DNA from 2 places in the Enterococcus faecium genome. Region 2 is predicted to be linked to the other one. Evidence: a T-box and tRNA genes for the amino acid it is inferred to sense, from the RefSeq annotation. Region 2 holds a T-box; the other holds one or more tRNA genes.
What was found. The T-box of region 2 lies ahead of serS (serine--tRNA ligase). A T-box ahead of a tRNA ligase gene usually reads a tRNA of that ligase, here a tRNA-Ser.
Positions count from the first base shown of each region.

Region 1: it has a tRNA-Ser gene. The T-box ahead of serS (serine--tRNA ligase) is inferred to sense a tRNA for this amino acid. The anticodon was not compared.

Region 1 is NZ_CP118955.1:948,426-951,858, reverse strand. It holds gene asnB (asparagine synthase (glutamine-hydrolyzing)) at 1-245, opposite strand, end outside; partial or broken gene bsh (choloylglycine hydrolase) at 570-1,544, opposite strand; tRNA gene PYW34_RS04525 (tRNA-Ser) at 1,883-1,970, opposite strand; gene PYW34_RS04520 (TetR/AcrR family transcriptional regulator) at 2,115-2,681, opposite strand; gene PYW34_RS04515 (DUF1576 domain-containing protein) at 2,937-3,433, shown strand, end outside.
Region 2 is NZ_CP118955.1:2,512,706-2,516,138, forward strand. It holds gene PYW34_RS12190 (sensor histidine kinase) at 1-1,085, shown strand, start outside; T-box leader at 1,124-1,329, shown strand; gene serS (serine--tRNA ligase) at 1,379-2,650, shown strand; gene guaB (IMP dehydrogenase) at 3,320-3,433, opposite strand, start outside.

The DNA.
Region 1 (3,433 bases), 970 kb from region 2:
CTCAAAGGCTGGTAATTATAGATTTCGCCATTAAAAATAATGATCTTTGTCCGATCTTCATTGTAAATAGGCTGAGTACCGCCCTCTAAGTCAATAATACTTAATCTTCTGAATCCTAAAGCAACATGTTTATCGATATATTCTCCTGAACTATTAGGTCCACGGTGAACGATTCGATCCATCATTGTATTAATAATTGTTTTTTTGTTGTCCTTGTCGTTAACAAAACCTACAATACCGCACATTTAACTTTCACATCCTAATATAAAATTACTGTTTATTTCATTCATATGCATCTTATCATAGAATAAATAGCGGACGAATATTTTCTCTCTTACAGTTTCGTCACGTGAAAACAAAAGATGAAAGTTTCTGTTTTTACAGAAAATAAAGTCCCAATATCTAATTTACCATGTTTTCTTTTTTGAGGCTATCTTATTCTCTTCGTGTTAAAAAAATATTAGTGGATGCTATTTCCAAAAAAACCAGCAAAAAAAGACACGACCTAAAGATCGTGTCTAATTATGACTGTATCAGAAAATATGATACCAAACGGATCTATTCATTAATTAATTGACATAGTTTATCTGTTGCTCTTTTATGACTGGATAACTGACCAATTCATGACGATCCAAGTCTTCTTTATTCATATTTACAGCAGTAATTTGACTGTCTTCATACGTACGATAATAATAAATCCCTTTATCAACGTTACAGCAAGAAGAATAAATCGTATATTCGTATTTTCCTTCTCCAGTATCTCATACTCCTTTTTGTTGCTCGACTGAGCCTAGTATATGAAAAAATTGACTGATACTTTCAGATTCTGAATCACCTGATGCAGCATTCATTTTAGTAAATGTGGCTTTTACAAATCGAGAAACAGAAGAGAGAACTCCAGGTAAGCCCAATCCTCCCATCCCACGACTATAAACATCCAAGCTGATCTGGTTTGAAAAATGATTTTCTGGTGTTCCATTTGATAGCGAGCGATAATTGTTCAGATTAAATAATTGATAATCAAATGGTGGATTATTTGTCAACACACCGACAGGATTATCATATAAATGAAGTCCATCTTTCATACTTTCAATTACTATCGATTTTTCTTTATCAGCTAATAACCAGTGTAAAGGTGACAAGGGTAGTTTTTCACTAAAATCGATATTGACTAGATTGATAGTAGCCAATAATTCTTTAGCTTCGTCTATGGTTGAGCATTGCCCTAGTATCCATGGAATAAACTCAAATGGTGCAACGTTATCTTTTCCTTCTTGTAATTCTTTATAATCAGCATTGCCAGGAAAATTCAGTCCTGCCATACTCAATCCTTTTTCATTTGTAGCCTCATAATAGAGTGGATAGTTGGCTACCCCAGCTGCTATCCCAATCATTGCATAATGTTTATCTAAATTTTTTACCTTTCTAAAATCGAAACGATAATTTCTTGGAGTAATAGTGACTACTTCATTATAAGACATCTCATAATCAAAATTCCTTCCAAAATAATGGTCTTTCGTCGCATAAGTGATTGCGGTACACATCGTTTTCCCTCCTAAAACAAATCGTTTTTACACTTTTATCTTACATCTAGTATTTTTTTTTATCAAAAAAAAGGCCAAAGAAGATTGATTTACTAGCATTTATAAAAAATAGTACTCAGGGGGAATCAAAAAATATTGTAGGCTAAAAGTACAACAAAAATAAGGGGCTGTGACAAAAGCCTTGTCACAGCCCCTTATTCCGAACAAACGGTGTTCAAAAGCTTGCATCTGCGGTAATAAGTCCAACCAAACGAAAAAATAGGAAAAGCTATTTTTGTTTGGCCGTTCTTATTACTTGATGCAGGACAGCTTCTTTACAACCTCTAATCGTTGATATAAGGAAGGTACAGGATTTGAACCTGCGCGCCGGTATTAGCCGGTTCGCCGGATTTCGAGTCCGGTGCATTACCACTCTGCCAACCTTCCGTAAGTACTATTTTTAAACTTTTTCCACGAAATGTCAAGCCTATTTCTAATAGATAAATAACAGAAATCGCTTTTTTTAGCAAAAAAGTCCATTGACAGTTTGCAGCCAACGGACTTACCGATCAAATTCATACAGATAGAACACTATCTGATTATTTCAGGATTATCTAATGCTAAAATCGAGTCAATTGTCCGTTTGATCAGTGCAATGATTTGTTCTTCTGTTGGATGCATGATATTTGATGACATCAATGACGCTAAGCCAGTCACTGCTACCCACGTACCAGTATGCAGAGCATCGACATATTCATCCGATAATTGATTGTATCTTTCATCTTCTTTAACTATTTCACAGAAATAATTGTATGAAAAATCATGAATTTTCTTTCCGTCCCCATGTTCATCAATGTACAATGCCATGTAAAGACTATGATGCTTTTTTGCAAAGTAGATATAGTTCAAACCGAGATCAATGATTTTATCACCAGTACGTTCAATAGGGAAAACATCTTCTTTTAGTTGTTCAAAGATAGAATCCAGCAACGTATTTTTTAAATCTTCCATGTTTTTGAATTCCAGATAAATCGGCTGTGTCGAAATCCCCATCTTTTTAGCAATATTTCTCGCAGTAAATCCTTTAAACCCTTCCTTTGCAACAACATCATAAGCAGCTTTTAGAATTTGATCCTTGGTATAGACTTTTCTTCTCATTAAAACTCCCCCACTTCTTTACTGCAGTATATGTTGTTTTATTGTACCCTATTTTTAGCATTTTTTGCAAACATTTTACTCAAAACGTTATATTTTAAATTTTTTTCTCAGTCTTCTTTAACTTTTTTTGCAAAATTAAAAAAATTTGGTTAAATTCAATGGGTTCCCTTACATTTTTAGTTTTGACCTAAATGATAGTTGACCAAATCTTTCATTTCAAGTTATAGTTAAAGAAAATGAAAAAGAAGGTGTGTAATGGAAAACGAAACTGACGTTATTTATATTCATCCTCAAAAACGAATCGTTTCACAGAAAAGAAAGTATTTTTATCTTGGTTTTACAGGTGCTTTTTTTCTTTTTATTGGCTTGCTTTCTGGTACTCCTACTGATAATTGGAGTGGATTGCTAACTATTCTTACCTCGCCAAGCAATCTTTTGACAGATTATTTTGCTTTAGGCGGTTTCGGAAGCGCATTCATAAATGTAGGGATTTTGACCTTACTTTCTGTGCTTTTAGCTTATCGGCACAAGGTGATTTTAAACGGTCCCTTATTTGCTTCGATTCTAACAGTTACCGGTTTCTCTTTTTTTGGCAAAAACCTTTATAATTCTATCTCAATCATTTTAGGTGTGTATCTATACGCTGTATTTGTCAATAAACCTTTTTCTCAGTACATCATGATCGGACTGTTTGGTAGCGCATTATCACCGGTCGTTAGTTATATCACTTTTGGTATGCGTTTTCCTTTACT
Region 2 (3,433 bases):
CTATTCTGGTTGTTATCAGTTCGGTGATCAACAGTTCACCTTCTTTGACGAATGCGATTTGGGATTCAAAGAATATTTTTGCAGAACGATTGAACACTGATTTGTTCTGGAACGGCCGGAATTTTATTATTCCCTTTTTCTTTCTATTAGATATTGGTGTTTTGTATTGGCGCTTGATTCGAAGATATCGCCAAATGCAATTGCGGCATATCATCAGCGAACTTCACTACATCGCAAACGGAAATTATGATCATCGTATCCCTTTTGAACTGAGTGGTGACTTAAGCCGAGTGGTAACAAGTATCAATGGATTGGTGGATAGTACCGTAGCAGCGATTGAAGACGAACGTAAAATCGAAAAATCAAAAGATGAATTGATCACGAATGTCAGTCATGATATCCGTACCCCACTCACGTCCATCATTGGATACCTAGGACTGATAGAAGATGGCCAGTATCACTCAGAAGAAGATCTTTTAAAGTATACGCATACTGCTTATATCAAAGCAAAGCAGATGAAATCTTTAGTGGACGACTTATTTGAATACACTAAGGTACGCCAGCCTGCTGTCCCGGTGAATTTTTCTGCCTTTGACATGATCCAGTTGATCGAACAGTTAGCAGCTGATTTTGAGTTGGAAGCTTCTAAAAAAAATATCCAAATACTTGTTCAATCAAAAGTAGACTCCCTTATCATGGATGGCGATACCGAAAAACTTGTACGTGTCTTCAATAATCTTTTGACGAATGCGTTGAAATACGGAAAAGGAGCAACGAAGATCGTAATCGAAGTAGAACGTATCGGTTCAGAAGTTGTTGCAACAGTCAAAAATAACGGAGCAATGATCCCACAACAGGCAATCGATAATCTATTCGACCGTTTTTATCGTGTAGAAGAATCTCGTTCACAAGCAACTGGAGGAACTGGACTTGGTTTAGCAATCGCTCAAAGCATTGTGGCTTTGCACGGCGGATACATTTATGCAAAATCAGATAAGCAATGGACTTCTTTCATCATGCACCTTCCAATCAAGAAAAATGAAAAATTACCTATTGATACACAGGAAGTTATTGACGAAAACTGAAATATTCGCTATTCTTATTACAATTATTAGAATAAATGAAAAACACAGAACCCAGTACACTTTATTCTTTTTCAGAGAGCTGATGGCAGGTGTAAATCAGCAAAGGATAATTTGGAAGTTCCAGTTCGTTTACGTGCCCTTTCGAAATAAGAAAGGTCGGTTCAACAGCCGTTATGTGTTCAACAAGTGCAGCTGACGCTGAACTTGGGTGGTACCGCGAATTTCAGACTGATTCGTCCCAAGAATAATGGGATGGATCAGTCTTTTTTTATTTTCAAAAAGGAGGAAATCATATGTTAGATGTAAAAATGATGCGACAAAATATTGAAGAAGTACAAGAAAAATTGATGACTCGGGGCGTAAAAAAAGAAACATTAGCTGAATTCATGGAACTAGATGAAAATCGTCGTAAGCTACTAGTCAAAAGTGAAGAATTAAAAAAATATCGAAATGATGTTTCTGCTGAGATCGCCCAATTGAAGCGTGCAAAAGAAGATGCTTCTGCTAAAATCGCTGAAATGAAAGAAGTCGGTGGCAACATCAAAGCATTGGATACTGAAATTGCTGAAGTGGATGAAAAATTGAAACAAATTGCAACTACTTTGCCAAACCTTCCCCATGATTCTGTGCCAGTTGGAACAGATGAAGAGGACAATGTAGAAATCCGTCGTTGGAGCGAACCACGTACATTTGCTTTTGAACCAAAACCACACTGGGAAATTGCAGAAAATCTTGATATTTTAGATTTTGAACGTGGCGCAAAAGTAGCCGGTAGCCGTTTTGTCTATTACAAAGGATTAGGTGCTCGATTAGAACGTGCTGTCTACAACTTCATGCTTGATCAGCATATTTACGAACACGGCTATACTGAAATGATCACTCCTTATATCGTCAACAGTAAAGCGATGTTTGGTACGGGACAATTTCCAAAATTCAAAGAAGATGTTTTCCAATTGGAGAATACTGATCTAACATTAATCCCAACAGCTGAAGTACCATTAACTAACTATTATAATGATGAAATTTTAGATGGTGCAGATTTACCTATTTATTTCACTGCACTAAGCCCTGCTTTTCGTTCTGAAGCCGGAAGTGCTGGTCGGGATACACGAGGACTGATTCGTCTTCACCAATTCAATAAAGTAGAAATGGTCAAATTTTCGGATGTAGAGCATTCTTACGAAGAATTGGAAAAAATGACAGCTGATGCAGAAGATATCTTGAAAAAATTGCATTTGCCTTATCGTGTGATGGCCTTATCAACTGGAGACATGGGCTTTTCTGCAGCTAAAACTTATGACTTAGAAGTATGGATACCTGCACAAGATACTTATCGTGAAATCAGTTCTTGTTCTAACTGTGAAGATTTCCAAGCACGCCGCGCAATGATCCGTTATCGCGATAATGATGGAAAAATCCACTATACTCATACTCTGAATGGTTCAGGACTTGCAGTTGGCCGTACAGTAGCTGCCATTTTGGAAAACTACCAAAATGAAGATGGTTCTGTCACAGTTCCAGAAGCGCTCGTTCCTTATATGGGGAATCTGAAAGTTATTAAATAAAGAGGCTGTGAAAAAGCCGCTTAGTTTCGAGTATTAAGAAAAATTTTGTGAAAATGGCTTTCCACATTTTTGCATAAATTGGACTTAATACCGAGAAACTGGCTTTTGAACACCATTTATCGAGAGGTTGTGAAATCAGCGAATTAACCTGAGTATTAGAGAAAAAAATGGAAAAATAGCTCCTCATATTTTGCCGTTTTTTGAGCTAATACCGAGGGTTAGTTGATTGAACACCATTTATCGAGAGGTTGTGAAATCAGCGTCCTGGCCTGAGTATTAGAGAAAAAAATGGAAAAATAGTCCCTCATATTTTACCGTTTGTTGAACTAATACCGAGGGTCAGCTGATTGAACACCGTTTAGTGGAGAGGTCGTAAGCCTACCCCCCAGCTCCGAGTTACAAGGACAAATTCAAAAAACAGCTCTTCATATTTTATGAATGTTGTACTTGTGATTCGGAGGTGGCAAGGGAACACTGTTTATTCAAAAAGAGGCTGGGACAGAAGCGTTTAACTCCAAGAAATAAGAAGAAATTCACGAAAATTGCTTTTCAAATTTTTGTGAATTTCTTCTTATTTCCGAAGGAGTTGCTTCTACTTCCGCCGTTTATACGTGTTTAGAGCGTGAGACAAAAGTGTTCTTTACTTTTGTCCCACGCTCTTTAATGTTTTTAAGATTCAACTGAATAGTTTGGTGCTTCTTTTGTGATTTGTACATCATGAGGGTGTGATTCTTTTAATCCACTGCCGCTCATTTGGATAAATTGCGCTTCATCACGTAATTG